Regions from separate parts of the Mesorhizobium sp. C432A genome, predicted to be linked through region 3. Evidence: predicted binding sites of a transcription regulator. Region 3 holds the regulator's gene; each other region holds the start of a gene.

Region 1 (10,157 bases), 220 kb from region 3:
AACTGTTCGAAGGCCTCGGCCCGGTCAGTATCCGAAAACTGTTCGGCGGCAAGGGTATCTATTTCGACGGCGTCATCGTCGCCATCGTGCTGCGCGGCGAATTGCTGCTCAAGGCTGACGAGCAAAGCGCGCCCGACTTCGAAGCCGCCGGCTGCAAGCAATGGACCTATACCGGCACCCGCCACGGCAAGCTGGTTGCGATGCCGTACTGGAGCATTCCCGACGACGCGTTTGATGATCCTGACGAGATGAGGGTGTGGGCGCGCCGGGCTTATGAGGCGGGACGAAGGGCGGGGAAGTGAACCGGGACCGCCGCGTTTCTTCCCACCCCCCTCTGTCCTGCCGGACATCTCCCCCGCAAGGGGGGAGATCAGTTGTCACATTGGCCTTCGCCAATCACCAACGTTGAAAATGGGAGCCTGCGGCTAAGCTGTTAATCTCCCTCCTTGCGGGGGAGATGGCCGGCAGGCCAGAGGGGGTGCTGTCCCGCCGACGTAGGCGATCCTACAGCGCCTTCGCAATCCTCGCCGCCAACCGCGCATTGTTCTCGACCAGCGCGATGTTGGTCTTCAAGCTCCGGCCGCCGGTCAGTTCGAGGATTTTGCCCAACAGGAACGGCGTCACCGCCTTACCGGTCACATTCTGCACTTCCGCCGCCTTCTGCACGGCCTCGATATAGCCGGCCATCTCGTCGGCCGGGATTTCATCGTCCTGCGGCACCGGGTTGGCGATCAGCATGCCGCCGACCAGGCCAAGTGCCGCCCTGGTCTTGTAGAAATGCGCGATCTCTTCCGGTCTGTGCAGGGTCAGCGGCGCGCGGAACGGCGAATGCCGCGACCAGAAGGCCGGCATCGTCTCGCAGCCATGGCCAATCACCGGCACGCCGCGCGTCTCCAGCACTTCCAGGGTCTTTTCGATGTCGAGGATCGCCTTGGCGCCGGCCGAGACGACGATGACCGGGGTGCGCGCCAACTCGTCGAGATCGGCCGAGATGTCGAAGCTTTTTTCCGCGCCCTTGTGGACGCCGCCAATGCCGCCGGTGGCGAACACCTTTATCCCGACCATGTCGGCCGCGATCATGGTGGCGGCGACCGTGGTGCCGCCGGTGCGGCCTTGCGCCACCGCAAAGCCGAGATCGGCGCGCGACAGCTTCATGGCGTCGCCGGTCATCGCCAGCGACTCGCGCTCGCCGTCGGAAAGCCCGATCTTGATGCGGCCGGCGACCACGGCGATCGTCGCCGGCACCGCGCCATTGTCCAGGATTATCTTTTCGACATTGGCGGCCATGGCGCCATTGTCGGGGTAAGGCATGCCATGGGTGATGATGGTGCTTTCCAGCGCCACGACGGGGCGGCCAGCGGCGAGCGCCTCGGCCACGGGCGCGTGGAGGTCGATGAAGGGGCGGGCGCTTTGCGGTGTCATGATGGTCTCCGATCCGGAGATCCGCGCGTCCGCTTGGACGTCGCGCTCCGGCAATGGCAATTGGCCGCCCTCATGCCATTTCCTGCGCGTCGGGCACAAGAGCCAGTGCCTCGGTGAAGGTCGCAATCGTGAAGGCCGGAACCGCGTCGGCGCTTTCAATGGCCAGCGTGGCGGCGGCAACGCCCTCGCGCAATGCCTGGCGCAGGGGCAGGCCGCGCAGCAGGGCAGCGATGGTGGCGCCGGCCAGCGCGTCGCCGGCGCCGGTGACGTCGGCGACTTTTCTCGGCGCCGGCGGCAGGATAGAGAAGGCGCCGGCTTCGTCGAATCCCAGCACCGGGCCGTCGCCCGCCGTCACCACGCCACTGGTGAGGCCGCTGCAGCGCAGTCCGTCGACGGTCTCGCGCTCGGTGGCATTGGCATCGACGCCGGCCAGCACCATGGCCTCGCGCCGGTTCATGAAGACCTGCGCGAGTTCCTTCAGCACCGGTATCAGCCGCACCACCTTGGCCGGCGAAATGGCGATGGCGAACACCGGCTTGCCGGCGGCGAGCCCCACCAGCCGCTCCAGCGCCGTTGATGGCAGATTGGCGTCGCAGAGCACCGCATCGGCCTCGGCGACCACCTCGCGCACCTTGGAGCGGCGGATCTGCTTGGGGAACGCCAAATCGTAGAGCGCCATATCGGCAAAGCCGGTGATCAGCTCGCCGTCGCGATCGATCAGCGCCGTGTAGCTCGGCGTCGTGCGGTCGAGGAAAACCGCCGACAGGTCGGCAATGCCGGAGTCGGCGATGGCGCGCGCAACCGTCTCGGCCGAGGCATCGCCGCCGCGCACCGACAAAAGCGAGGCCGAGACGCCGCGCCGCACCAGGCTGCGCAGCGCGTTGAAGACGCCGCCGCCGACATCCTCGCGCATCGTGCCGGGGTTGGACGCCGCGGGCACGTACGTGCCCGACACCTGGCCGCGGCGATCGATATGGGCGCCGCCCACCGCCAGTATCTTTGCTGATTTCACCATGCCGGCGATATGACCTTTGTTATTCGAGCCGCACAAGCGCTACGCTGTGCGGCGGAGCTTCGCAGGCAAGCCGGCGATTCGGCCGATCGAAACAGCCGGCGCGTCTGGCCCAATGGTGGATACATCCGGAAACGAAACCATGAGACAAAAAAAGAACAAATCCGGATAAAGGTTGCTTTTCAGATATTTGACCCCTCTTGCCAAACGAGAACAAAAGTAGTACAAAATGGGCAGGGATTACGGATTGTCCGGCCTTCATTGACGACCAAGGGGTGATGTATCATGGCTCAGAATTCTTTGCGGCTTGTAGAGGACAAAGCGGTGGACAAATCAAAGGCTCTGGACGCGGCGCTGTCGCAAATCGAGCGCGCCTTCGGCAAGGGCTCGATCATGCGGCTTGGCGCCAACGAGCAGGTCGTCGAGATCGAAACCGTGCCGACCGGATCGCTGGGCCTCGACATCGCGCTTGGCGTCGGCGGCCTGCCGCGCGGCCGCATCGTCGAGATCTACGGGCCGGAAAGCTCGGGCAAGACGACACTGGCGCTGCACACAGTTGCCGAAGCCCAGAAGAAAGGCGGTATCTGCGCCTTCGTCGATGCCGAGCACGCACTCGATCCGGTCTATGCCCGCAAGCTCGGCGTCGATCTGGAAAACCTCTTGATCTCGCAGCCGGACACCGGCGAGCAGGCGCTGGAAATATGCGACACGCTGGTGCGTTCAGGCGCCATCGACGTGCTGGTCGTCGATTCGGTGGCGGCGCTGACGCCGCGCGCCGAAATCGAAGGCGAGATGGGCGATTCGCTGCCCGGTCTCCAGGCGCGTCTGATGAGCCAGGCGCTGCGCAAGCTGACCGCCTCGATCTCGCGCTCCAACACCATGGTCATCTTCATCAACCAGATCCGCATGAAGATCGGCGTGATGTTCGGTTCGCCCGAGACCACGACCGGCGGCAACGCGCTGAAATTCTACGCTTCGGTGCGCCTCGACATCCGCCGCATCGGCTCGGTCAAGGACCGCGACGAGGTCGTCGGCAACCAGACCCGCGTCAAGGTGGTCAAGAACAAGCTGGCGCCGCCCTTCAAGGTGGTCGAGTTCGACATCATGTATGGCGAGGGCGTCTCCAAGACCGGCGAACTGGTCGATCTCGGCGTCAAGGCCGGCGTGGTCGAGAAGTCCGGCGCCTGGTTCTCCTACAATTCGCAGCGTCTCGGCCAAGGTCGCGAAAACGCCAAACTGTTCCTGCGCGACAATCCCGACACGGCGCGTGAGATCGAACTTGCGCTGCGGCAGAATGCCGGGCTGATCGCCGAGAAATTTCTTGAAAATGGCGGCCCCGAGCGCGGCGAAAGCGACGACGGCTTCGAGGAAGAATCCGGCGCCATGTAGGGCACGGCCAGAGTTCGGCCATAAAAATCCAGTCTATTATCCGATGCTTAAGTAACCGAGTTCTTTAGTATTGCGTTTCAAACCGCCGGCCTTCGCGCCGGCGGTTTTCGTTTTTGGGCAGCGTGAAGCCGGCTTGGCAGTTGCCGGGATGGCCCAATTCCGTGTTTCTGGACAGGGTGGGGCGTGCCCGCTAAAAGGCCAAGTCGATCTTCTAAAAAGCAGAGACCAGTGTCCGCCGGCCGTGCCGGCGGTTTTCGCGAAAAGGCAGCAGTCATGAGTGGCGTGAACGAGATCCGGTCGACATTCCTCGACTATTTCCGCAAGGAGGGCCACGAGGTCGTGGCCTCGAGCCCGCTGGTGCCGCGCAACGACCCGACGCTGATGTTCACCAATGCCGGCATGGTGCAGTTCAAGAACGTCTTTACCGGCCTGGAGAAGCGGTCCTATTCGCGCGCCACCACCGCGCAGAAAAGCGTCCGCGCCGGCGGCAAGCACAACGACCTCGACAATGTCGGCTACACCGCGCGCCACCTGACTTTTTTCGAAATGCTCGGCAATTTCTCCTTCGGCGACTATTTCAAGGAGCGCGCCATCGAACTGGCCTGGAACCTGATTACCAAGGAGTTCGGGCTGAACAAGGACAAGCTGCTGGTCACCGTCTATCACACCGATGACGAGGCGGCCGGCTTCTGGAAGAAGATCGCCGGTTTCTCCGACGACCGCATCATCCGCATCCCGACCTCCGACAATTTCTGGGCGATGGGCGACACCGGACCGTGCGGGCCGTGCTCGGAAATCTTCATCGACCGTGGCGAGCACATCTGGGGCGGCCCTCCCGGCAGCCCGGAGGAGGACGGCGACCGCTTCCTTGAATTCTGGAACCTGGTGTTCATGCAATATGAGCAGGTCACCAAGGATGAGCGCATCGACCTGCCGCGGCCGTCGATCGACACCGGCATGGGCCTGGAGCGCATGGCCTCCATCCTGCAAGGGGTGGAGAGCGTCTTCGAGACCGACCTGTTCCGTCATCTGATCGATGCGGCCTCGTCAGCGCTCGGGCAGGGCCCGGACAAGGAGACGGTCGCCTCCTTCCGCGTCATTGCCGATCATCTGCGCTCGTCCTCCTTCCTGGTTGCCGACGGCGTGCTGCCGTCGAACGAAGGCCGCGGCTATGTGCTGCGCCGCATCATGCGCCGCGCCATGCGCCATGCGCAGTTGCTCGGCGCCAAGGAGCCGTTGATGTGGAAACTGGTGCCGGCGCTGGTGCGCGAGATGGGCCAGGCCTATCCCGAACTGCTGCGCGGCGAACAGTTGATCACGGAAACGCTGAAGCTCGAGGAGACACGCTTCCGCAAGACGCTGGTGCGCGGCCTCGGCCTGCTCTCGGAGGCGACGGATACGCTGCACGCCGGCGACATGCTGGACGGCGAGACGGCGTTCAAGCTCTATGACACGTACGGCTTCCCGCTCGATCTGACGCAGGACGCACTGCGCCAGCGCAACATCTCGGTCGACCTTGCCGGATTCACCCATGCGATGGAGCAGCAGAAGGCCGAAGCGCGCAAGCATTGGGCTGGCTCCGGCGACGCGGCCACCGAGACCATCTGGTTTTCTATACGCGAGAAGGCCGGCGCCACCGAATTCCTCGGCTACGAGACCGAACAGGCGGAAGGCCTCATCCAGGCGCTGGTCAAGGACGGCAAGACCGTCGATAGCGCCGGCAAGGGCGACGTGGTGGCGGTGGTCGTCAACCAGACGCCGTTCTATGGCGAGTCGGGCGGCCAGATGGGCGACACCGGCATCATCTCCGGCGAAGGTTTCTCGATCGAGGTTTCCGACACGCAGAAAAAGGCCGACGGCCTGTTCGTGCATCTGGGCAAGGTGACGAACGGCACGGTCAAGCCAGGTGCAGCCGTCGAGCTGAAAGTTGACCATGCGCGCCGCACCCGGCTGCGTGCCAACCATTCGGCAACGCATCTGATCCATGAGGCGCTGCGCGAGGTGCTGGGCACCCATGTCGCGCAGAAAGGTTCGCTGGTCGCGCCCGAGCGCCTGCGCTTCGACATCTCGCACAACAAGCCGATCTCGGCCGAAGATCTCGAAGAGGTCGAGCGCATGGCCAACGAAATCGTCGTCCAGAACAGCCCGGTGACGACGCGGCTGATGTCGGTCGACGACGCCATCGCCGAAGGCGCCATGGCGCTGTTCGGCGAAAAATACGGCGACGAGGTGCGTGTCGTCTCGATGGGCACCGGCGTGCATGGCGCCAAGGCCAATAGACCCTATTCCGTAGAACTTTGTGGCGGCACCCATGTCCGGGCGACCGGCGATATCGGCCTGGTGCGTGTCGTCTCCGACAGCGCGGTCGCCGCCGGCGTGCGCCGCATCGAGGCGCTGACCGGCGAAGCCGCACGAAAATATCTCGACGAGCAGGACAGACGCCTGAAGGCAACTGCGGCCGTGCTGAAGATCTCGCCGGCCGACGTGCCGGCGCGTGTCGAGGCGCTGCTCGAGGAACGCAAGAAGCTCGAGAAGGAACTGAGCGAAGCCCGCAAGAAACTGGCGCTGGGCGGTGGTGCTGCGGCCGATGCTCCGGCCACCACCGAAACCGTCGCCGGTATCGGCTTCCTCGGCAAAGCGGTTTCCGGCGTGTCGCCGAAGGATTTGAAGCCGCTGGCCGATGCCGGCAAGACTTCGCTCGGCTCAGGCGTCGTCGTCTTCGTCGGTGCGGGCGAAGACAACAAGGCAAGCGTCGTGGTCGCAGTGACGGACGATCTCGTCGGCCGCTTCAGCGCTGTCGATCTTGTGCGCGTTGCCTCGGCCGCATTGGGCGGGCAGGGCGGTGGCGGACGGCCCGACATGGCGCAAGCCGGCGGCCCGGACGCCTCGAAGGCCAATGATGCGATCGCCGCGGTGAGGGCGGCGCTGGAGGCAGCCTGAAAGCCACCCTATGCCTTATCTGGTTTTGTGTGCGGCTTTCCGGCCTTCGCCGCCGTGCTTGCCATTCTGTGGCTGATAGTGGCAAGCCGGCAATCAGCTCTTAGACGGTCCGTCTAGCTAGTTCTTTTCGCCGCCTTCAGGGCGCGCGTCATTCTGCTGGAATCGCCCCAGGTGGACAGCCAGATCAGCACGTCCGTGGCGATCGAAATCAGCGACCGTAAAAAGTTCAGCGCCGGGCCGGGCGATTTCAGCTGCTCTTCGGCGTGATGGAGATGGGCGAGCTCTTCCTCGCGGATCGCCAGGATGATGCCGTGCAAGTCGTGGTCGCGATTGGCGAGGAAAAACAGCTGATCGTCCAGATGGCGATGCACCGCCGCTTCAACCGCCGCCGTGCAGGCCCAGATGCCTTGCGGACCGAGCAGGGCGGTGACAAAACCCAGCACCCAGCCACCCCAGCTCCAGCATCACCCGGCACGGTCGCGACCGCCGCGCCGGCATGGCGGCGCGGAACGCAGCGCAATGCGTGCGCTCGTGCCCAAGCATCTCCGACAAGGATGGCACGCAATCCGGCCATAAGCGCCTGGCGACAAGAATCTGCGCCGAATAGATCCTGATCGCACCGAACTCACCGGCGTGGTTGACCCTGACAATTCTGGCGACGGTGAGCGCGTCCTGGCGAGATGGGTCAGCCATGGCCGAACCCATATCAGCCTGCCGCCAGGCTCGGACGTTTTGCGATGCCCTCCCACCAGGCCTGGATGTCGGCGAACGCCGCAAGCAGCTTTTGCCCGTCGGCGACCTTGACGAAATAGGCGATGATGGATGCCGCATGCAGGTCGGCCAGCGTCAGCTGGTCCCCGAGCAGCCACGGCCCGGGAGGCTTGAGTGCGGTGAGCACCCGCAGCACCGTTTCCGCCTGGCGCAGCCCGTTGGCGACCAGTGCCTCGTCTGGCGCTTCCTTCTCAAGCCGCTCGACGGCGACGTCCCAGACCATCGATCTGTAGGCATAGGCGTCGAGCATGCCGATGATCTGGTTCATCGTTGCGCGGGTGCGGGCGTCTTTTGGCTGCAGTGCCGGGCCGTCGCACGCCTCGTCGACATAGCGGGCGATTGCGCTGGTTTCGAACAGGCGAAACCCGCCGTGCTCGAAGGCCGGAATGCGGCCGAAAGGGTGATGCTCGAAGTACCAGGCGGGAGTGCCCTCGGCGGCAAAGACATCGACCGGCACAAGGTCGTAGTCGATGCCTTTTTCCGCCAGCACGAGGCGGACGATGCGCACATAGACGCTGTAGTCCGCCCCGTAGACGACCGGCTTGGCCATGGCTGCCGGCTTACGCCATCGCCTTCTGCAAATTCTCGTCGATCTTGTCGAGGAAGCCGGTGGTCGACAGCCATGGTTGGTCGGGACCGATCAAGAGCGACAGGTCCTTGGTCATGAAGCCGCTCTCAACCGTCTGGATGCAGACCTTCTCCAGCGTGTCGGCAAATCGCTTCAACTCGGCATTATCGTCGAGCTTGGCGCGGTGGGCGAGGCCGCGCGTCCAGGCGAAGATCGAGGCGATCGAATTGGTCGAGGTTTCCTCGCCCTTCTGGTGCTGGCGATAGTGGCGCGTCACGGTGCCGTGCGCGGCCTCCGCTTCCACCGTCTTGCCGTCCGGCGTCATCAGCACGGAGGTCATCAGGCCGAGCGAGCCAAAACCTTGCGCCACCGTGTCGGACTGGACGTCGCCGTCATAATTCTTGCAGGCCCAGACATAGCCGCCAGACCATTTCAGGGCGGAGGCCACCATGTCGTCGATCAGCCGGTGCTCGTACCACAGCTTCTTCGCCTTGAACTCGGCCTCGAATTCAGCCTCGTAGACCTCCTGGAAAATGTCCTTGAACCGGCCGTCATAGGCTTTGAGGATGGTGTTCTTGGTCGAGAGATAAACCGGATAATTGCGCAGCAGGCCGTAATTCAGCGAGGCGCGGGCGAATTCGCGGATGGAGTCGTCGAGATTGTACATCGCCATGGCAACACCGGCGCCGGGTGCGTCGTATACGTCGTGCTCGATCACCTTGCCGTCCTCGCCGACGAACTTGATGGTCAGCTTGCCCTTGCCGGGGAAGCGGAAATCGGTGGCGCGATACTGGTCGCCGAAGGCATGACGGCCGACGATGATCGGCTTGGTCCATCCCGGCACCAAACGCGGCACGTTCTTCATGATGATCGGTTCGCGAAAAATCGTGCCGCCGAGAATGTTGCGGATGGTGCCGTTGGGCGACTTCCACATCTTCTTCAGCTTGAATTCCTCTACGCGCTGCTCGTCGGGCGTGATCGTCGCGCATTTCACGCCGACGCCCCATTTCTTGATGGCATTGGCCGAATCGATGGTCACCTGGTCGTTGGTGGCGTCGCGGTGCTCGACGCCGAGGTCGTAATATTCGAGCTTCAGGTCGAGATAAGGGTGGATCAGCTTGTCCTTGATGAACTGCCAGATGATGCGGGTCATCTCGTCGCCGTCGAGCTCGACGACCGGGTTCGCCACCTTGATCTTCGCCATGAAAAGAATGCCTCGCTTTTGGGGAACTAAACGGCCTTGCCCGCATGGCTTCGGCCGGGGATGCGGAGCGTATATCAAAGCCTATTTGGCCGCGCAAACGCCGATCCGTGCAGAATGGGTCGTCTGTGCCGCGACCGGTGTTTTGCAAAAGCTTCATTTTGCCGAGCGGATGTGGCAGGGAACGCTGAAATGCCGCAAACAGCAGTTCATTGAGATCATGTCCGCCGTCGATCATCCTGAAAACGCATCCGCCGCCGGGCCGGCGATCATCCTGGTCGAGCCGCAGCTCGGCGAGAATATCGGCATGGTTGCGCGCGCCATGGCCAATTTCGGCCTTGCCGAACTGAGACTGGTCAACCCGCGTGACGGCTGGCCGAGCGAGAAGGCGCGCGCCGCCGCCAGCCGCGCCGACCATGTCATCGATGCCGTAACAGTGTTCGGCGACCTGGCGTCCGCCGTCGCCGACCTCAATTTTGTCTTCGCCACCACGGCGCGCGAGCGCGACGGCTTCAAACCCGTGCGTGGTCCGGTCGAGGCGGGCAGGGCGCTCAGGGCGCGTCAGATGGCCGGCCTGCGCACCGGCATCTTGTTCGGCCGCGAGCGTTTTGGGCTCTACAATGACGAGGTCGGGCTGGCCGACGAGATCGTCACCTTCCCGGTCGTCCCCGGCTTTTCGTCGCTCAACATCGCCCAGGCCGTGCTGTTGATGTCCTATGAATGGATGAAATCCGGCCTGGAGGACGAGACGGCGACCAATTTCTCCAGTCCTGAAATGAAGCCGGCGAGCAAGGAAGAGTTGCACGGCCTGTTTGCCTATCTCGAAGGCGCGCTCGAAGCGCGCGGTTATTTCC
Region 2 (10,157 bases), 1.6 Mb from region 3:
TCCGAAAGAATGAAATGGCGCGCCGCCAATGGCGCACAAGGACACTTAAGGCCGCTCGCGGTTTTGACGGGGATGTAAATGGCTGCTGACAAGGTCGATCCGATCCACCAGTTCCATATCGTCAAGCTGATTCCGATCAATATCGGCGGCTATGACCTGTCCTTCACCAATTCGGCTCTGTTCATGGTCGCGACCGTGGCCATTGCATCGGCGTTTCTTTACCTCTCGACCGCAAGCCGCAGCCTTGTTCCCGGCCGCCTGCAGTCGGTTTCGGAAATGGCCTACGAGTTCGTCGCGAACATGTTGCGCGATGCAGCCGGAACCCAAGGTATGAAGTTCTTTCCCTTAGTGTTCTCGCTGTTCATGTTCGTGCTTGTTGCCAATCTGCTTGGCCTTTTTCCTTATTTCTTCACCATCACCAGCCACATCATCGTCACCTTCGGCCTGGCCGCGCTGGTGATCGGAACCGTCATCGTCTATGGCTTCATGAAGCACGGTCTGGGCTTCCTCAAGCTTTTCGTGCCGAAGGGCGTGCCCATCCTGATGATGGTGCTTGTCGTTCCGATCGAGGTGATTTCCTTTGTCTCGCGTCCGGTCAGCCTATCGGTTCGTCTGTTCGCCAATATGCTCGCCGGCCACATTACCCTGAAGGTGTTTTCCGGGTTTGTGGTCAGCCTGAGTGCGCTCGGCGCGCTCGGCGTTGCGGGATCGATCCTGCCGCTGGCGATGGCTGTGGCGCTGACCGCGCTGGAGTTGCTCGTGGCGCTCTTGCAGGCATATGTGTTCGCCGTGCTCACCTGCATGTACCTGAATGATGCGCTGCATCCTTCGCACTAGATAGAATTTCCGGCATCTTTCGCCGGATGGAATTGCAACGAATTACAGATCCAAAGGAGTTTAAAATGGACGCAGAAGCAGCAAAGTACATCGGCGCCGGTATCGCTTGCCTGGGCATGGGCGGCGCGGGCATTGGCCTCGGCAACATCTTCGGCAGCTACCTGGCGGGCGCCCTGCGCAATCCGTCGGCCGCCGATGGCCAGTTCGGCCGCCTGATTTTCGGCTTCGCCGTGACCGAAGCTCTGGGCATTTTCTCGCTTCTCATCGCGCTTCTCGCCCTGTTCGGCTGAGCCCCTGTTCGGCCAATTATCGGTCGGACGAGCATTGGGAAGAATTGGCTGGCCGCATTCCTGCGGCCATGCCTGATATCAGGGGATAGTCCATGTTCGTGACATCTGCGTTTGCGCAAGAGTCCGCACCCGCCGCTGAAGGCCATACCGGTACGGAAGGCGGCACGCATTCCGGCGCCGGCGTGCCTGCCGAGGCGCACGGCACGTTCCCGCCATTCGATCCGGCGACGTTTCCGTCCCAGCTTCTGTGGCTGGCGATCACGTTCGGGCTGTTCTATCTGTTCCTGAAGAAGGTGGTGATGCCGCGCCTTGGCGGCATCATCGACGTCCGCAGCGATCGCATCACGCAGGACCTCGACCAGGCCGCCAGGCTGAAGGGCGAGGCCGACGCCGCCGTTGCCGCTTACGAGCAGGAACTTGCGGAAGCCAAGGCCAAGGCCAACGCGATAGGCCAGCAGGCCAACGACGCTGCCAAGGCTGAAGCCGAGGCTGCCCGCAAGAAGGTCGAGGCCGCCCTCGACAAGAAGCTCGGCGAGGCCGAGGCCAGCATTGCTTCCATCAAGGCCAACGCCATGAAGGAAGTCGGCACGATTGCCGAGGACACCGCTTCAGCCATCGTCGATGCGCTTGTCGGCGGCAAGACGAGCAAGGCCGAGATCTCGGCTGCGGTCAAATCCGTGGCCCGGTGAGGAGCACATCATGGACGCCACATCTCTCGCAACGCTTTGGGCAACAGTTGCCCTCGTCATTTTCCTCGGCGTTGCCGTTTACATCAAGGTGCCGGGCCTGATCGCCAAGTCGCTCGACGCCCGTGCGACCAAGATCAGCGACGAGCTTGCGGAAGCCCGCCGGTTGCGCGAAGAGGCCCAGCAACTGCTCGGCCAATACCAGAAGAAGCGCAAGGAAGCCGAGCAGGAGGCCGCAGCCATCGTCGCTGCCGCCAAGCGCGAAGCCGACATGCTTGCCGCCGAGGCGCACAAGAAGACCGAAGACTATGTCACCCGCCGCACCGCGCTTGCCGAGCAGAAGATCGGCCAGGCCGAGCGCGAAGCCGTCGCCGAAGTGCGCGCCAGCGCCGTCGACATCGCTGTCGAGGCGGCCCGCACGCTGCTTGCCGGCAAGATCGACGCCAAGGCCGGCGCCGACCTGTTCAAGTCCGCGCTGCAGGACGTGAAGGCCAGGCTGAACTGAGCGGGGTTAACTCGCTGACATCAAGCCGCCCGGGCAACCTGGCGGCTTTTTTGTTGAGCGGCGACGGAGATTGGCGAAGGCGGTGGTGCGCCTGATCTCCCCCCTCGAGGGGGAGATGTCGCCAAAGGCGACAGACGGGTTCCGTTCGACCGGGCGCGACGCATTCTGCTGCGAAGAAGGGCTAGCGCTTCACGCGCGGCGACCCCCTCTGGCCTGCCGGCCATCTCCCCCTCAAGGGGGGAGATTAGCTGTCCAACCCGACAAACCCTTCTTCTTCCACCACCTCAACCCCACCCAGCCTGAACGGCGCGAATGACGCCCGGTGCAGCCTTGCCACCGGACCATGCGCTTCGATCGCGGTGCGGTGCCGCACGGTGGCGTAGCCCATATGGACTTCGAACCCGTAGCGTTCGTGGTGGCTGCCGCAGCCGCACATCATGCGGTCGCGCATCACCTTGGCGACGATCGAGGCGGCGGCGATCGATTGCGAGCGCTGGTCGCCCTTGATCAGCGCGCGGCCTTGGCAGAGGAGGCCCGGCGGCACATCGCGGCCATCGGCCAGCGCCAGCTTCGCCTGGATCGGCAGGCCGGCAAGGGCGCGGCGCATGGCTTCCAGGCTGGCCTTGAGGATGTTGCTGCCGTCAATGCCTTCGGCACTGACCGAGGCCATCGACACGCCGAGCGCTGACCCCAGGATTTTCAGGAACAGCGCCTCGCGCTGCAAATGGTTGAGCCGTTTGGAATCGTCGAGCCCGTCGGGAATGTTGGCGGGATCGAGGATCACGGCCGCCGCCACCACCGGCCCGGCCAGCGGACCGCGGCCGGCCTCATCCATGCCTGCCACCGGCCACAGGCCTTCGGCCATCGCCTTCGTCTCGAAGGAGAAATCGGGCTTTTCGACGATTTCGAAAAGAAGCGGAGAATCGGAACGTGCGCGAGCCATGTTGCGGCGAGGTTCGCATCGGCTCCGATTCTCCGCAAGTCCCTCCAGGGTCGAGTGGGGCAAGACCGGGAGGGCACCGTCTGCAGGCCGGGGGACAGGCCGGACGGGATTCTTGGGTCGCCTGACAGCCACGAGGGCAGGGCAAGCGCTACTCTCAGAGCAGCATCAGCTGCTCGGTCGCCTTGGCGGCGGCGACAAACTGGTCGGTTCGGAGCGTGCGCCGCTCGGCGTTGAGGCCGAGCCGCTTGGCCGTGATCTCGAAGCGCCGGCCGATCTGCCAGGCATAGGGGCCGGCGCCTTTCATCCGCTTGCCCCATTCCGAATCATAGTCCTTGCCGTCGCGCATCGAACGGATCAGCGACATCACGTGCCGGTAGCGGTCGGGATAATGGCGCAGCAGCCAGTCCTTGAAGATCGGCGCCACCTCGAGCGGCAGGCGCAGGATGACATAGCCGGCCTCGCGGGCGCCTGCGGCGCGTGCCGAATCGAGGATGCGCTCCATCTCCTGGTCGGTCAGGCCGGGAATGATCGGCGCCACCATGACAGAGGCCGGGATGCCGGCATCGGAAAGCTGCCGGATTGCCTCAAGCCGCTTGGTCGGCGTCGACGCGCGCGGCTCCATGGTGCGCGCCAGCATGCGGTCCATCGTCGTCACCGACAGCGCCACCTTGGCCAAGCCCCGTTCGGCCATGCGCGACAAGACGTCGATGTCGCGCGTCACCAGATGGGATTTGGTGACGATGCCGACCGGATGGCCGCGCGCCTCCAGCACTTCGAGGATCTCGCGCATAATCCGGTATTGTTTCTCGATCGGCTGGTAGGGATCGGTGTTGGTGCCGATCGCGATGGTGCGCGGCTGATAGCCATCCTTCGACAGTTCCTTGTCGAGCAGCCGCGCCGCATCCGGCTTGGCAAACAGCTTCGCTTCGAAATCCAGCCCCGGCGACAGGCCCATGAAGGAATGCGTCGGCCGGGCGAAACAATAGACGCAGCCATGCTCGCAGCCGCGATAGGGGTTGATCGAGCGGTCGAAGGAAATGTCGGGCGATTCGTTGCGGGTGATGATGGTGCGCGGCTTCTCGACCTGCACTTCGGTCTTGAACGGCGGCAATTCCTCCAGCGAATTCCAGCCGTCGTCGAACACATGCCGGCTGACCGGCTCGAACCGGCCGGACGGGTTGATGCCCGCGGAACGGCCGCGGTTGCGATCCGGACGGACGCGCATGCCGCTCTGTTCGATCATCGCATTGGCCATCTCGGCTCGCCCTGCTCCGAAAGCAGCAATGTCCGCACGCACGATATGTTCCATTTTGGCCCTTTCCCAAGGACTGTCGGCTGGCTGTCGAATCGCTTTGTTCATGAAAATAATCCTATTTCGCTGATGAGAACAAAGCAAGAACTTTTTCGTTGGGCCATGCAAAACTGGCGCTGCGCCGGGCTTTCCGCTATTCGGCTAAAAATGCTCAGCGTTCTCATCGAAACCCGGGATGACGAAGAAGGCCTTGCCCGCACGCTCGCCTCGTTGATCGGCGGCGCGGTCGAGGGCGTGGTGCGCGATGTCATCGTCTGCGACACCGGCTCGACCGACCAGACGCATCGGGTTGCCGATCATGCCGGCTGCCACTTCGTGGCCGGCGGCATTGCCGCGGGAATCAGGCAGGCGAAGGGTGACTGGCTGCTGTTTCTGGAACCCGGCGCAAGGCTGGCGGAGGGCTGGATCGACGACGTTGTCGCTCACACGGCGCGGCAAACCATGCCGGCGCGCTTTTCCCGTGCGCGCGGCAGCCGCACGCCGTTCCTGTCACGGGTGTTTTCGGGCAACCGGGCGCTGGCCGAAGGGCTGGTCATCAGCAAGCGCCAGGCCGCTGCCCTGTCGAAGAACGCGCACAGCGCCGAAGCCCTTGCGCGCGGTCTCGCCACCAGGCGGCTCGACGCCGAAATCTGGCTGGCGCCGAAGAAGTGATGTTTCTCCCTTTTCCCGTTCCCAGGGAGAAGGGTGCCCGAAGGGCGGATGAGGGGCAGCGTCGGCGTCTCATCCGCATTGGCACGGTCGCAGCACCATCCCTCTTTTTCGCCGCAAAAAGCTATTGTGCATTGCACAAAAGCTGACGCGGGATTAGCATTCCGTTGATGCGGGATATCGGGGTTTGGGTAGTGCCGGAGCGGTAAGCAAGCGCCGCGTCGTCGTTGCTGCCGTTCATATCTGAGGACCCCGATGAACCTTTCGTCCCCTGACAAATCCGGCGCCCCCAGTCTGGAAGCCATTGCCCGCAACGGCAGCCTGCTCCGCCGCATTGCGGTGCGTATCCCGACCTATCTGTCCGACCTGCGCGAAAATCCCGCATGGCTGCCGATGTTCGTGCTTGCCCGCACCATGCCGGCGCGCAAGCTGCACTGGCTTGGCGCCAAAGCCGCGCGCCCCGCGCAGAGTGCCGGAGCGACGATGTTCAGGGGCGTCGACCTCAAGTCGATCGTCGCGGCGCTGCGCACCGATGGCCTGTTCTCCGGACTGGTCCTTCCGCAGGCAATCCACGAAGAGATCGCCAGCTTTGCTCAGAGCACGCCGTGCTTCGGCAATTTCGACCGCCGGCTCGAATTCATGCCCGGAGAACACGCAGAAGCCGAGAAGCGGTTCGGTCGCTCTTTGCTCAGCGGCCACTATTTCGAGCGCATCCTCGGCTGCAAGGCGGCACTCGCCATCCAGAACGACCCGCTGCTGTTCGACATCGCCCAGCACTATCTGGGCGGGCAGGCAAAGCTGATCACCACGCGTGTGTGGTGGAGTTTCCCGACCGGCGAGGCTTCCGACGCCGACAAGAACCTTGCCTCGCTCGGCAAATATCATTTCGATCTCGACGACTGGCGGATGCTGAAATTCTTCTTCTATCTCAAGCCCTGCGATGCCGGCACCGGCCCGCATGTCTATGTCAAAGGCAGCCACAACAGGCGCAGCCTCAAGCACCAGTTGACGCTGCTGGTCGGCCATCCGGCGCAAGACGTGCTCAAGGTCTATGGCGACGACAGCCCGGTCACGCTGACCGGCGAGGCCGGCCTCGGCTTCGTCGAGGACCCGTTCGGCTTCCACATGGGCACCGTGCCGTCCACCACGCCACGGCTGATGATGGAGGTCGGCTTCGGCGTCTCGCCGCCCTCGCGCCGCCGCTTCCACGGCGAACCGGTCATCCGCTGAGGCCGGAGCGGATCTCGACCGGCATCCAGCGCGCTTGCCGCCGGGCAATGCGACCCTCTTTGTTCTCGGCATCATAGTCCATTGGGACCGGCTCGCGGTTGAACCGCGGCCGGTCATCCAGCGCATTGACGATGACGATCGCTCTCGGTTCGCCGTCGGTGGTCACAGCAGCGACATAGACGCCGCAGTCCCGGCAGATGAGATAATCGGCGGTGCGCAATCCGAACCGGTATCGGTGCAGCCGGGCCTCGTCCTCGACCGCGACGATCAATCGCCCCTGCGGATCGGCGGCGGCGCGTGAGCCATGCCGGACGCAGAAGGCGCATTGGCAGGCGCGGATCTCCATCTCGGACGGCTCAATTCCGGTTTCGAAGGTCAGGTGGATGTTGCCGCAATGGCAGCCGCCGCGGTGCGCAGTCATGGCATCTTTTCGCCTCAAGGACCTAGTGGCAGATTACCCGCCTGGCGGCCTTCAGGAAATGATCCTTTCGCAGGCGCAACCGCCATTCTGCCTGACAAGGCAGCGCTTTGCCTTGGTTTACGAGGCGGCCTTGCCGCGCCGCAAATGCTCGTCCAGGCGCGGCATGATCTCGACGAAGTTGCAGGGCATGTGGCGGTAATCGAGCTGCGGCTTCAGGATGCCGTCCCAGGCGTCCTTGCAGGCGCCGGGCGAGCCCGGCAGCACGAAGACGAAGGTGGCGTTGACGACGCCGCCCGTCGCTCGGCTCTGCACTGTCGAGGTGCCGATCTTGTCGTAGGAAATGCGGTGGAACACTTCGGAAAAGCCATCCATGCGCTTCTCGAAGATCGGCTCCAGCGCCTCCGGCGTCACGTCGCGGCCGGTAAAACCGGTGCCGCCGGTGGTGATGACGACATCGATGTCTTCGTCGCGCGACCAGCCCAGCACCTTGTCGCGGATTTTCTCCCGGTCGTCGGTGACGATGTCGCGCGCGGCCAGGACATGGCCGGCCTCGACGATGCGATCGGCCAGCGTCCGCCCTGATTTGTCGTCGGCAAGGCTGCGCGTATCGGACACCGTCAGCACCGCGATGCGCACCGGGATGAAGGGGCGGCTTTCGTCAATTTTGGTCATCGGCCCCCTCTGAAGCGATGCTTCGTGTCGCGGCGACAAACCACTCCGGTTCGCGGCTGCGGATCTCGGCGGCGGCGCGCTTGGCGACATTGCCGGTCTCGAACAGTCCGAAGCATGTCGCGCCGGAGCCCGACATGCGCGAGAATCCAGATCCGGCCCTGTTCAGCAGGGAAAGCGCTCGGCCGATGGGCGGCTGGATCGCCTGCGCCGCCGGTTCGAGATCGTTGCGGGTGATCTCCAGCCAGTTGCGGACACTGTGGAAGTCAAATGCACGCGGCAGCGGCGGCAATCCCTCATTGTCGCGTTTCTCAAGTGCGTTGAACACATCAGGCGTCGAGACGGCGACGCCGGGATTGACCAGCACCAAAGCGAGCGCCGGAAAATCCGGCACCAGCGACAGCTCGTCGCCGACGCCACGCGCAACCAGCGGTTTTGCCGCAAGACACATCGGCACGTCGGCGCCGAGCGTGAGACCGATCCGGCTCAGTTCGGCCTCGCCGATGTCGAGCCCCCAGGTCCGGACAAGACCCTGCAATACCGCCGCCGCGTCGCTTGAGCCGCCGCCGACGCCGGATGCGATCGGCAGGTTCTTTTCCAGCCGGATGGCAACCGGCGGCGTGCTCTGCTGGCCGGCCTGCCTGCGCAGCGCCTCGCGCGCCTTCACCACCAGATTGCTGTCGTCGATCGGCACGGAAGTCGCGTAACGGCCCGATACGGAGAACCGGTCGGCGTCGGCAGGCTCGATCTCGACCCTGTCGCCGAAGCGGGTGAAAACGATCAGGCTCTCGAGCAGATGATACCCGTCGGCGCGCCTGCCGGTGACGTGCAGCGCCAGATTTATCTTGGCGGGCGCAAGCCACGTCCGGGCTGCGGCATCCAAACTGTCGGCTGCTGACGGGATGATGCTCAGTCCTTGGCCAGGCGGTATTCGCCGGTCTTGGGATCCTGGACCAGCGTGCCGTTGGTGCCGTTGGCTGCCTGCTTTTCGGTGCGCCGCACCTTGGCGGTCACACGTTCGGCCTCGCGGACGAAGGTGCGGTAGCCGAAATAAGCGGCTGCGCCGACAACTGCGAAGAAAATGATCTGTGGCATTTCAAAGCTCCTCCCTCGCAAGACGGCAAGGCAGACTGTCAAGCGCTTATGCTAGACGCTTTCCCCGCTTTTTCAAAGCCCGAAGCGCGCCCACAATGCGCGCTCTTCCGCCGCATCGATCACGCCGCTGGCGGCGGCGGCGGCGATATCGGGCGCTGAAAAGTTCGAGCCGAACAGGCCGATGCGGCCAAACAGGCCACGCGGCGCGGTGACCAGCCTGAGCTGGGTTTTCGCGCCGAAGCGGGTTTTCAATACCGTGCGCATGTCGCTCAACGCATCGACGAGGCCAAGCTCCAGCCCTTTCTTGCCGGTCCAGAACAGGCCAGTGAACAGGTCCGGATCGTCCTTCAGCTTGGTGCCACGGCGTTCCCTGACCAGATCGATGAAGGTCTCGTGCACTTCCAGCTGCAGCGCCTTCAGGCGCTCGACGTCTTCCCTCTTCTCCGGCTTGAACGGGTCGAGCACCGCCTTGTTCTGGCCGGCGGTGTGGACACGGCGCTCGACACCGATCTTCTTCATCAGCTCGGGAAAGCCAAACGAGGCCGAGACGACACCAATCGAGCCGACGATGGAGGACGGATCGGCAAAGATCTCGTCGCCGGCGACCGCGATCATGTAGCCGCCCGAGGCCGCCACATCCTCGACGAAGACCAGCACCTTCTTGTTCTTCTCGACCGCGAGGTCGCGGATGCGCTTGAAGATCAGCCGCGACTGCACCGGCGAGCCGCCAGGCGAATTGATTGAAATGGCGACGGCGGGCGCATCGAACAGGAACGCCTTTTCGATGAGGGCGGCGGTGGACGCCAAGGACAGGCTCGGCCGGAACGGGCCGCCGCCGGCCATGATGGTGCCATGCAGCCTGATGACGGGAATGGTGACGACGCTGGATCGCCAGGATTTCGGCAGCAGGCGGTTGAAAAGGCGTTTCACGAGGTGGCTGTCTCCAAATGGCTTCAACGCATGTAGGGATTTGCCGGTCAACGGCAATGCTGCAATCCATCTCAGCCAACTGTGTGCCGGTTTTGCGGCAACGACACTGACGGGCCCAAATCAATCGCCGAACAGCGACGCCAGTCCGTTGTTGATCATCTCGGTTCGTTCCGACGGGCCGTCGCCCGTTTGCCCATGCAGCATCAAAGGCGGGCGGATCGACAGCTTGCCGCGCGCGCCGAGCGCTGCCCTGACGACAATGCGGATTGCGGCTGCTTCCGGGCGCGGATGCACCGCCAGCATCTCGGCGTCGCCGAAGCGGCCCGACAGCGCATCGAGGAGGTCGCCAAGCTGTTCCGGCCGCGCAATGACGGCCAGGCCCCCGCGCGGCTTGGCGACGGCAGCCGCACTCCGGATCCAGCTTTCGAACAGCCCGTCGTCCATGACATGCGCCTGCCGCCGCAGCGGATCTGGCGTGGCGCGGTCTTGCGCCGCGTTGAAGGGCGGGTTCATGATGACGAAATCGAAGGAATTGTCGGCGAGGCCGGCTTGCGTCCGCGCCCGGCCTGACAGCGTGACGTCGGCGGTCAG
Region 3 (10,157 bases):
TGGTGGAAAAGACCGGCGGCAAGTCCGGCGACTACAAGGCGGGTTCGTAAATGGCGCTGGTTCCGGTCGCCGAGGCGCTTCAACGCCTACTCGACGGCGCTGTGGCGTTGCCCGGTGAAAGCGTCGCGCTGGCGGATTCGGCCGGCCGGGTGCTGGCGGAGCCGGTCGTGGCGCTGCGTACCCAGCCGCCTTTCAATGCATCTGCCATGGACGGCTATGCCGCACGGGCGCGGGATGTGGCGACCCTCCCGGCGAGGCTTTCGGTGATCGGCAAGGCGCCTGCAGGGCGAGGCTTTGACGGCGCTGTAGGTAAGGCGGAAGCTGTGCGCATCTTCACCGGCGCGCCGCTGCCGGAAGGCGCAGACACCATCGTCATCCAGGAGAATGTCCGCGATCTCGGCGGTGGCCGGATCGAGGTCACCGAACCGACGGCGAAGAACCGTAACATCCGCCGCCTTGGACTGGATTTTGCCCAAGGCGACGTGCTGCTGGAGAAAGGCCGCGTGCTCGATCCGGCTGCATTGTCGCTGGCGGCGTCGGCCAATCATCCCCGGTTGAACGTGGTGCAACGGCCGCTGGTCGCCATCATCGCCACCGGCGACGAATTGCTGCCACCGGGTAGCGAACCTGGCCCCGACCAGATCATCTCGTCCAACGCCTATGGCGTCGCTGCTGTGGCGCAGTCGGTCGGCGCTCGCGCGCTCGATCTCGGTATAGCGGCCGATCGCAAGGAAGCGATCGCGGCGCTGGTGAAAAAGGCGGTCGATGCGAAAGCCGACGTCATCGTCACGCTCGGCGGCGCCTCGGTCGGCGACCATGATCTCGTCCATGACGTGCTGACCGGCGAAGGCATGAACCTCGACTTCTGGAAGCTCGCCATGCGCCCGGGCAAGCCGCTGATGTTCGGGCGGCTGGGCGATATCAGGTGCATCGGCCTGCCCGGCAATCCGGTGGCGAGCCTGGTCTGCTCGCAATTGTTCCTGAAGCCGTTATTGGCGCAGCTCGGCGGCCGTCCCCACCGGCAGGACATCCGCCAGGCTCAGCTTGGCGCCGCGATGCCGGCCAATGATCTAAGGCAAGACTATGTGCGCGCCGTGGTCCGGGAAGAAGCCGGCGCATTGGTGGCGACGCCGTTCGGCATCCAGGATTCCTCGATGCTGAGAATGCTGGCCGACGCCACCGGCCTGATCGTGCGCGAGCCCTTCGCTCCGGCGGCAGAAGCAGGCGCTGCTTGCAGCGTTCTGATGTTGCGCTGAAGGTCGCGGATCCAAGCCGTTAATTCCAAGAGATAAGACTGGTTGTTACTCCGCCAGCAATGTCCGCGTCAGCGGATGTGTCGGATCGGCAAGCCCGTCGACGATGCTGAAATGATGCCGGTCCGGCTCGACCACTGTGCTGGTCGTGGCGCCGAGGCCGATCCAGATGTTGGCAAGCAGCGCATTCTGGCGCAGGAACTCCGCCCGCTCGCCGCCGCCGGCCCAGCAGGTGATGCGCGCGCCCTGCATGGGGCGCAGCAGAACCGGGCTTTCGGCCAGTGCTTCCGCTTCATCGATGGCCAGTGTCGCGTTCATCCCCGTCCGCATGATCGGCCGCAGATCATGAACCCCGGAGATCGAGACGACATTGCGTATGCGGCCGGCCACATCGGCGGCCAGAGGCGTCGTTGTCGTCACCATCCTGGAGGCGAGATGGCCGCCGGCGGAATGCCCGGTCAGGATCACCGGCCCGCCGACCATCGTCGCCGCCTTGCCGATCGCCGCCGCGATTTCCCTGACGATGCCGGAAATGCGTATGTCGGGACAAAGCGTGTAAGTCGGCATTGCCACGGCAAAGCCATTGGCAACCGCGCCGTTGGCCAGATGCGACCATGGCTTGTTGTCGAACGCCTTCCAGTAACCGCCATGGATGAAGACGACGAGCCCTTTGGGCATGACATCGGGAAGGAACAGATCGAGCCTGTTGCGCGGGCTGTCGCCATAGGCGATGTCGAGCTTGGCCCGACCGGACGCCGACATTGTGTCGCGAAAAGCCTGTGCCGGTGTGTCCCACGCGGCCGGCCAGCGATTGCTGCCGGCAATGTTGTCGCCGTTGGCGTAGGCATTGTCCCAATCGGCAACACGATGTTGGAGCATCTGCATCCCTCCCGGATGGCTTCAGTTCAGTCGACAGGAATGGCCGCCGAACAGGGCGGCGTCAATCCTGCGACCTAAAAACATTTTAGGCTTGAAACAAATTTCGACTGGTGCGATCCTGCGCCTTGTTCAGCCATGGGCGCGAGGCAGACAGGGGCAGCCGAAAATGCTTGGGCCATCAGCGCATATCGACACATTCACGCGCGACAACCTGCCGCCGCCGGAGCAATGGCCGGAGTTTTTGCTCGACGGCTTCGACTATCCCGACCACATAAATGCCGGCGTCGAATTGACCGACAGGCTGGTCGAAAAAGGGTTCGGCGACCACACCGCGCTGATCGGCAATGGCCGCCGCCGCACCTACAAGGAACTGTCCGACTGGACCAACAGGCTCGCCCATGCCCTGGTCGAGAATTATGGCGTCAAGCCGGGCAACCGGGTGCTGATCCGCTCGGCCAACAACCCGGCCATGGTCGCCTGTTGGCTGGCCGCCACCAAGGTTGGCGCGGTGGTCGTCAACACCATGCCGATGCTGCGCGCCGGCGAACTCGCCAAGATCGTCGACAAGGCGGAAATCACGGTTGCGCTTTGCGATACAAGGCTGATGGACGAGATGACCGCCTGCGCCAAGGGCAGTGCGTATCTCAAGCAGGTCATTGGCTTCGACGGCACGGCCAACCATGACGCGGAACTCGACCGCGCCGCCCTCGACAAGCCGGTCACCTTCACTGCCGTCAACACCGGCCGCGACGATGTCGCCCTGCTCGGCTTCACCTCCGGCACCACCGGCGTGCCGAAGGCGACGATGCATTTCCACCGCGACCTGCTGATCGTCGCCGACGCCTATGCCCGCGAAATCCTGGAGGTGACGCCCGACGACATCTTCGTCGGCTCCCCGCCCCTTGCCTTTACCTTCGGTCTTGGCGGGCTCGCCATCTTCCCGCTGCGTTTCGGCGCCGCGGCGACGCTGCTGGAACAGGCGACGCCACCCAACATGATCCACATCATCGAGACCTACAAAGCGACCATTTCCTTCACCGCTCCAACCGCCTATCGGGCCATGCTCAAGGCCATGGATCAAGGCGCTGACTTGTCCTCGCTGCGCGTCGCGGTTTCGGCGGGCGAGACGCTGCCGGCGCCTGTCTTCGAGGAATGGACTGAGAAGACCGGCAAGCCGATCCTCGATGGGATCGGCGCCACCGAGATGCTGCATATCTTCATCTCCAACCGCTTCGACGACATGAAGCCGGCCTCCACCGGCAAACCCGTCGGCGGCTATCAGGCACGCATCGTCGATGACGAGATGCGGGAGTTGCCGCGCGGCTCTACTGGCCGGCTGGCGGTGCGCGGCCCGACCGGCTGCCGCTACATGGCCGATGCCAGGCAAAAGGACTATGTCCGCGACGGCTGGAATCTCACCGGCGATACGTTCACGCAGGACGAGGATGGCTTCTTCCACTTCGCCGCGCGTTCCGACGACATGATCGTCAGCGCCGGCTACAACATCGCCGGCCCCGAGGTCGAAGCGGCGCTGCTCTCGCATCCCGACGTCGCCGAATGCGCGGTGACCGGCGCCGAGGACGGTGAACGCGGCCAGATCGTCGAGGCGCATATCGTGCTTGTGCAAGGTGTTTCGCCGGACGCATTGACCGTCAAACGCCTGCAGGACCACGTCAAGGCAACGATCGCGCCCTACAAATATCCGCGTTCGGTGAAGTTCATCGACGCCTTGCCCAAAACCCAGACCGGCAAGATCCAGCGCTTCCGGTTGCGCGCGGAGAAGAGCAATTGATTAAGCCGCACGATCCGGCGTCCGATGGCGCGCAGATGTCGTTCAAGGAGCGGATGTCCTACAGCGACTATCTGCAGCTGGACAAGGTGCTCGATGCGCAGGCGCCGCTGTCTTCGGCCCATGACGAGATGCTGTTCATCATCCAGCATCAGACATCGGAATTGTGGATGAAGCTCGCTTTACACGAGATCGGCGCCGCGATCCGCTCTATCCGCGCCGACCGCCTCGAACCGAGCTTCAAGATGCTGTCTCGCGTCGCGCGCATCTTCGAGCAGCTCAACAATGCCTGGGACGTGCTGCGCACGATGACGCCAAGCGAATACACCGAGTTTCGCGACGCGCTCGGCCAATCCTCGGGCTTCCAGTCGTGGCAGTACCGCGCCATCGAGTTCATGGCCGGCAACCGCAACCTAGCCATGCTCGGGCCGCACAAGCACCGGCGCGATCTTACGGACAGGCTGGAAGCGATCCTGGCCACGCCGTCGCTGTACGACGAGGCGCTTCTGCTTTTGGCGCGCAATGGCTTCGACATCGGCGCCGATGCCGGGCGCACGGACTGGCGCGAGACGCGCGGTGAGAACGAAGACGTGCTGGCTGCCTGGCAAACCGTCTACCGCGACCCGCAGCGCTACTGGATGCTCTACGAACTGGCCGAGAAGCTGGTCGACTTCGAGGATTACTTCCGCCGCTGGCGCTTCAACCACGTCACAACGGTCGAGCGCATCATCGGCTTGAAGCGCGGCACCGGCGGCACCTCAGGCGCCTCCTATCTGAAGAAGATGCTGGAGGTCGTGCTGTTTCCGGAGCTCTGGACGGTCCGCACCCGGCTCTAGAGCATTTCACCGTTTAACGGAAACGGCGAAATGCTCTAGCTCTTTGATTGACGCAATTTCGGACGGAAAACCGCTTCACACTTTTCCTGAAATTGCTCTGGTTTCTCACGTAACCGCGGTCTTCACCGCGAAGCGGGCGTCCTGCCAGGCGCCGGTGCGCAGAATATCCTCCAGGACTTCGACCGCCTGCCAGACATCGCCATATCCGACATAGAGCGGCGTGAAGCCGAAACGGATGGTCGACGGCGCCCGGAAATCGCCGATCACGCCGCGCTCGATCAGCGCCCGCATCACCTGATAGCCATGCGGGTGGAGGAACGACACCTGGCTGCCGCGCTGGCTGCCGTCGCGAGGACTTTCCAGTTCAAGCCGGTAGGCGCCGCATCTGGCTTCGACGAGCTGGATAAACAGGTCGGTCAGCGCGATGCTTTTTCTGCGCACCGCCGCCATATCGACGTCGTTCCAGATATCGAGCGCGCCCTTGAGCGCCCGCATCGACAGCACCGGCTGCGTTCCGCACAGGAAGCGGCGAATGCCGCTGCCGACGGCAAAGCCCTGCTCGAAGGCAAAGGGCCGCGCATGGCCCCACCAGCCGCTGAGCGGCTGGTGGGCATCGTCATGGTGGCGCTCGGCCGCGTAGATGAAGGCCGGCGAGCCCGGGCCGCCATTGAGGTATTTGTAGGTGCAGCCGACGGCGAAATCGGCATTGGCACGGTCAAGTTCGACCGGCAAGGCGCCGGCCGTGTGGCAGAGATCCCAGATGATCAGCGCGCCGGCGTCATGTGCCTTGCGCGTCAGCGCCGCCATGTCGCGCAACTGGCCGGATTTGTAGTTGACGTGGTTGACCAGGATGACGGCAACGCTGTCGTCGATCAGCTCCTCGATTGCGGCCGCGTCGACGCCCTCCAGCCGCAGCCGCGTTCCCGGCCGGGTCGAGGCGACGCCTTCGGCCATGTAGAGGTCGGTCGGGAAACTGTCGCCCTCGGCAACGATGACCGACCGATCCGGCCGCATGCCGAGCGCTGCGTGCAGCAGCTTGTAGATGTTGATCGAGGTTGTGTCGCAGACCACCGTCTGCCCATCAGCCGCGCCGATCAGTCGCCCGAGCTGATCTCCGAGTTCCACCGGCATGTTGAACCAGCCGGCGGTGTTCCAGGCGCGAATGAGGTCGTGCGCCCATTCCTGCGTGGCGGCCTGCTGCAGTTCGCTGAAGACGACCGCTGACGCGGCGCCCAGGGAATTGCCGTCGAGATAAATCACGCCTTGCGGCAAGACAAAGCGTTCACGCATGGAGCGCAGCGGATCGGCGGCATCCATTGCTTCGATTGTAGCGAGATCGGGTGTCGTGCTCATGATCCGGCGCCCCTCCATGGACAAACGCGCGCGGCGGAGCCTGCCGCCCAAACATGCCGGCGATCTTGAGTGGTCGCCCTTGAACTGTCAAACATTATATATAATTCACCCATTGAAAGGCTTTGATATATAATGATCCGCCCGAGCGTTTATGTCTGATGGATCACGATGCTGGATGACGAGCAGACCTCGAAGACGGAAGTGGCCTATCGCCTGCTCAGGCGCGATATTCTTGCGACCCGGCTGGCGCCTGCCGCGCCGTTGAAGCTGAGCACGCTGCGCAACACCTACGGCATCGGCTGGACGCCGTTGCGCGAGGCGCTGTCGCGGCTGGAGGCGGAACGGCTTGTGACCGCCATCAGCAACCGCGGGTTTGCGGTCGCTCCCGTCTCTCGGGCGGAGCTCGAGGATTTGGCACGTGCGCGGCTGGTGGTCGAACTGCCCCTGCTGGTGGAATCGATCGAGAAGGGCGACCGTGAGTGGGAAGACGCGGTCGTTGCCGCCCACTATCGTCTCTCACGGTGCGGGTCTGTTCTCGACGATCCATCGGATGATGCGGTCGACGCGTGGTACGAAAAACACGATGCCTTCCATGCGGCGCTGCTCAGTGCCGCGACATCCAGCTGGCTGCTGCGCTTCAATGCAACGATTTCCGACCAATTGCATCGCCATCACCGCTTTCTGGGTCTGGCCCCGACGCTGCGCGCCGCCGCCGGCCGCACGGACGGACACCGGAAGGCCGTGGCGGCCCTGCGCGACGCCGTGGCGATCGAACACCATACCGCCCTGATGGAAGCGGCCCTCGATCGCGACGTCGAACGTGCGAAAACTCTGATGACCGCTCACATCGGCTACACGCTGCGGGTCTATGCCCAGAGAGAACCCCGCGCGGATGCTGCGCAGCCCCGTCCGAAAAGGAAGCGGCGATCGTAGCCGACGACGCAGGGCACTTTGTCTTCGTTTCACCCCGTTGCTGGCAACTGGGCGCAGGCGGCGCTCGCAGCGCCGAACGTTACGCTGAACAAAACGTCAACACATTCATTAAACTTTAAAAGGTTGCGGAACACAACTGGAACAGATAGTGTTTGTTCTGGGTTTGTTTTTTCTGATTCTGGTTTCAGAACCCTTGGGGGCCGCGATGCTGACGCGCAAACAACATGAGCTTCTGATGTTCATCCATGAACGCCTGAAGGAGAGCGGAATCCCGCCGTCCTTCGACGAGATGAAGGAAGCGCTCGACCTCGCCTCCAAGTCCGGCATCCACCGCCTGATCACGGCGCTTGAGGAGCGCGGTTTCATTCGCCGGCTGCCGAACCGGGCGCGCGCGCTGGAAGTGCTGCGGCTGCCCGACTCGATCGCACCAGGCCTCAATGCGGCGAGGAAGTTTTCGCCGAGCGTCATTCAGGGCAGTCTTGGTCAAACCGGCCAAGGGCAAGGCGGCCAAGGACAAGGCGCGTTGGGCCAAGGCGGTCTCGGCCGCCAGATCAAGCCGGGCTCGCCGTCGCGTTCGATGTCGGCCGGCAATGACGATGCCGTTTCCGCGATTTCAATCCCGGTTATGGGACGCATCGCCGCCGGCGTGCCGATCGACGCCATCCAGCATCAGACCCATTCGATCTCGGTGCCGCCCGATATGATCATGGGCGGCGAACACTACGCGCTCGAGGTCAAGGGCGATTCGATGATCGAGGCCGGCATTTTCGATGGCGACACGGTCATCATCCGCAATGCCGACACAGCCAGCCCCGGCGAGATCGTGGTGGCGTTGGTCGACGATGAGGAAGCGACCCTGAAACGCTTCCGCCGCAAGGGCGCCTCGATCGCCCTGGAAGCCGCCAACCCGGCCTACGAGACCCGCATTTTTGGACCGGACAGGGTGAAGGTGCAGGGCAAGCTTGTCGGATTGATCCGGCGCTACTGAGCCGGCTTGGGTTTGTACTTTTCACGCTGGTTGTAAGGCGGCAGGCCGCGCGCTTCGCGGGAGAAGCGGCGTTGCTCGTGCCAGTGGCGATACGGCTTGTCGACGGCGAAGCGGATGGTTGGCGCTGCAGCTGCCGATTGCGGATCGAAGAAGACGGCGGCGCTGCCGTCGCGGGCCAGCTGTTTCTTCGTCACGACCAGCACCAGCGGGTCGCGGCACGGATTGTAGGCGGTGGCGTCATCGATGACGATCAGGCTCGCGAAGGCACAGGCCGGCCGCGCCGTCTTGCGGTCTTTCGCAAGCGCTACAATGGCTCCGGAAGGGTGCCGGGCGATACAGAGATCGCCGGTGCAATAGAAGGGCGAGCCGGGCGGCAGATCGAGCGGATCGAGATCGAACCGCGTATCTGTTGACTCGAAAATCTCAGGTGGGATAATGGTTTCGGCCCGCAGCGCCCGTTTCCAATTGTCCGTGGTGAATTCGTTGGAGCGTTCGCGGTTGAGGGCGAGTTCGCCGCCACCGATCGGCATGGCCACCAGATGCGCATCCTCGGATATGAGCACGTCGGGCGTAAGCACCTGCGGCACCGTCAACAGGCCGGCCAGCGCGAAAGGCACGGCCGCCAGCCTGAGCCAGGTGGTGGCCATGGTGGCGATGACGAGGGCGACCGTCACCAGCAGCACCGAGCGGATGGAAATCAACCCGACGGCATCGACCGGCGAGCGCTCGGAAATCCAGGCCGATATGGCGATCATCGCCGTCAGGCCTTTGCCCATCACATAGAGGAACGGTCCGTCGGCGCCGAACGGCATCGCCAGCGCGCTGAGCACGGCAAACGGCATGACGATCAACGATACAATCGGCATCACGGCCAGATTGGCGATCAGGCTGAGCGGCGACACACGCTGAAAATGCCAGATGGCGAACAGCAAGGTTGCACTGCCGGCGATGATCGAGGTCATGGCGAGGCCGCCCATGGCCAGCGCGAATTTTCGCGACAGGAAGCCGACGAAGGAGCGCTTTGCCGGTGGCGTTCTCACCTTGTCGGCGCGGTAATCGGCCCAGCCGGCATAGGCGCCGACAAGGGCGGCAGTGGCGGCAAACGACATCTGGAAGCTGGGACCGACCACCTCGTGCGGCGACACCAGGATGACGGCAATGGCGGAGATCGCCAGATTGCGCATGGTGAGTGCGGCGCGATCAAACAGCACGGCGACAAGCATGACCGCTAGCATGATGAAACTGCGCTCGGCAGCCACCACGATGCCTGAAATGACGAGATAGGCGGCGATGGAGACGAGTGCTGCCACTGCTGCATATTTCTTCACCGGCCGGCGCGAGGAGAAATCCGGAAACAGCGCAAAGGCGCCGCGCAGCAACGCCATGATGGTGCCGGCAACCAGCGCCATATGCAGGCCGGAGATGGAGATGATGTGATAGATGCCGGTGCGCCGCATCGCTTCGTTGACCTCGTCCGGGATGCCGGCGCGCACGCCGACAATCAGCGCCGCGGCAATCTCGCCTTCGGCGCCGCCGATCTTGCCCCTGATATGGTCGGCAATGTTTTCGCGCGCGCTCTCGATTGCCGAGGAGAGCCGCGCGGTCAGCGGCGGCGGTCCCTGCGTAGCAATGGTTTTCGGATTGCCGAGAAAGAAGCCGCTGCCGCCGATACCGGTGAAATAGCTGTCGAAGGAGAAATCGTAGCTCTCCGGCCGCACCGGACCGGTCGGCGGCAACAGCCTGGCATAGCCGGTGATCAGGGAGCCGGCGGTCATATCGGCGGGAACGGTCCGCGCCGAGAGCCTGACCCGCTCCGGGGCGTAGCGCAGCTTGGGGTAAGCGGTCGAAACCACGTCGAGCGTCAGCCTGATGCGCCCGCTCTCCATCTGTTCGAGACTGACGACGCGGCCGGTCAGCCGTGTCTGGATCTCGGAGCCGAGCATCTGCGTTCCGGCGCGCCAGGTCTCGACTTTGGCGGCGACGACGCCGAGCGCGCACAGCATCGCGGCCATGCAGAACAGATGCGTCCTCGGCCGCGATCGCGTGGCGACAGCGCAACATGTCGCCAGCACCACAATGGCGATTGGCTGCGCAAAGCCCGGCTCGCCGGCCAGCGAGAAGTAGAC

The links. Region 3 encodes LexA, which represses DNA repair genes until DNA is damaged. Its sites were predicted from a motif close to TGTTCNNNNTGTGTTCNG; they were not measured.
Region 1: a site for LexA is predicted at 2,644-2,661, ahead of recA (recombinase RecA). Genes of this name have one in related genera too.
Region 2: a site for LexA is predicted at 4,645-4,662, ahead of NLY33_RS27845 (PA0069 family radical SAM protein). Genes of this name have one in related genera too.

Annotation. Positions count from the first base shown of each region.
Region 1 covers NZ_CP100470.1:3,804,308-3,814,464, forward strand. Annotated here, with positions in the region: gene NLY33_RS18360 (TfoX/Sxy family protein) at 1-302, shown strand, start outside; gene NLY33_RS18365 (pseudouridine-5'-phosphate glycosidase) at 505-1,422, opposite strand; gene NLY33_RS18370 (carbohydrate kinase family protein) at 1,493-2,437, opposite strand; gene recA (recombinase RecA) at 2,720-3,823, shown strand; gene alaS (alanine--tRNA ligase) at 4,097-6,763, shown strand; gene NLY33_RS29670 (demethoxyubiquinone hydroxylase family protein) at 6,877-7,206, opposite strand; gene NLY33_RS29675 (demethoxyubiquinone hydroxylase family protein) at 7,142-7,468, opposite strand; gene NLY33_RS18390 (glutathione S-transferase family protein) at 7,470-8,084, opposite strand; gene NLY33_RS18395 (NADP-dependent isocitrate dehydrogenase) at 8,095-9,306, opposite strand; gene NLY33_RS18400 (RNA methyltransferase) at 9,524-10,157, shown strand, end outside.
Region 2 covers NZ_CP100470.1:5,650,946-5,661,102, reverse strand. Annotated here, with positions in the region: gene NLY33_RS27875 (AtpZ/AtpI family protein) at 1-13, shown strand, start outside; gene NLY33_RS27870 (F0F1 ATP synthase subunit A) at 79-837, shown strand; gene NLY33_RS27865 (F0F1 ATP synthase subunit C) at 903-1,127, shown strand; gene NLY33_RS27860 (F0F1 ATP synthase subunit B) at 1,220-1,816, shown strand; gene NLY33_RS27855 (F0F1 ATP synthase subunit B) at 1,827-2,318, shown strand; gene rnhB (ribonuclease HII) at 2,563-3,261, opposite strand; gene NLY33_RS27845 (PA0069 family radical SAM protein) at 3,416-4,570, opposite strand; gene NLY33_RS27840 (glycosyltransferase) at 4,721-5,224, shown strand; gene NLY33_RS27835 (hypothetical protein) at 5,477-6,451, shown strand; gene NLY33_RS27830 (GFA family protein) at 6,441-6,872, opposite strand; gene moaB (molybdenum cofactor biosynthesis protein B) at 6,990-7,544, opposite strand; gene NLY33_RS27820 (4-(cytidine 5'-diphospho)-2-C-methyl-D-erythritol kinase) at 7,531-8,424, opposite strand; gene NLY33_RS27815 (membrane protein) at 8,451-8,636, opposite strand; gene NLY33_RS27810 (S49 family peptidase) at 8,709-9,566, opposite strand; gene NLY33_RS27805 (tRNA1(Val) (adenine(37)-N6)-methyltransferase) at 9,687-10,157, opposite strand, start outside.
Region 3 covers NZ_CP100470.1:4,026,124-4,036,280, reverse strand. Annotated here, with positions in the region: gene moaC (cyclic pyranopterin monophosphate synthase MoaC) at 1-50, shown strand, start outside; gene NLY33_RS19550 (molybdopterin molybdotransferase MoeA) at 51-1,256, shown strand; gene NLY33_RS19545 (hormone-sensitive lipase) at 1,302-2,132, opposite strand; gene NLY33_RS19540 (AMP-binding protein) at 2,299-3,924, shown strand; gene kynA (tryptophan 2,3-dioxygenase) at 3,921-4,757, shown strand; gene kynU (kynureninase) at 4,863-6,110, opposite strand; gene NLY33_RS19525 (GntR family transcriptional regulator) at 6,279-7,043, shown strand; gene lexA (transcriptional repressor LexA) at 7,249-8,031, shown strand; gene NLY33_RS19515 (ComEC/Rec2 family competence protein) at 8,025-10,157, opposite strand, start outside.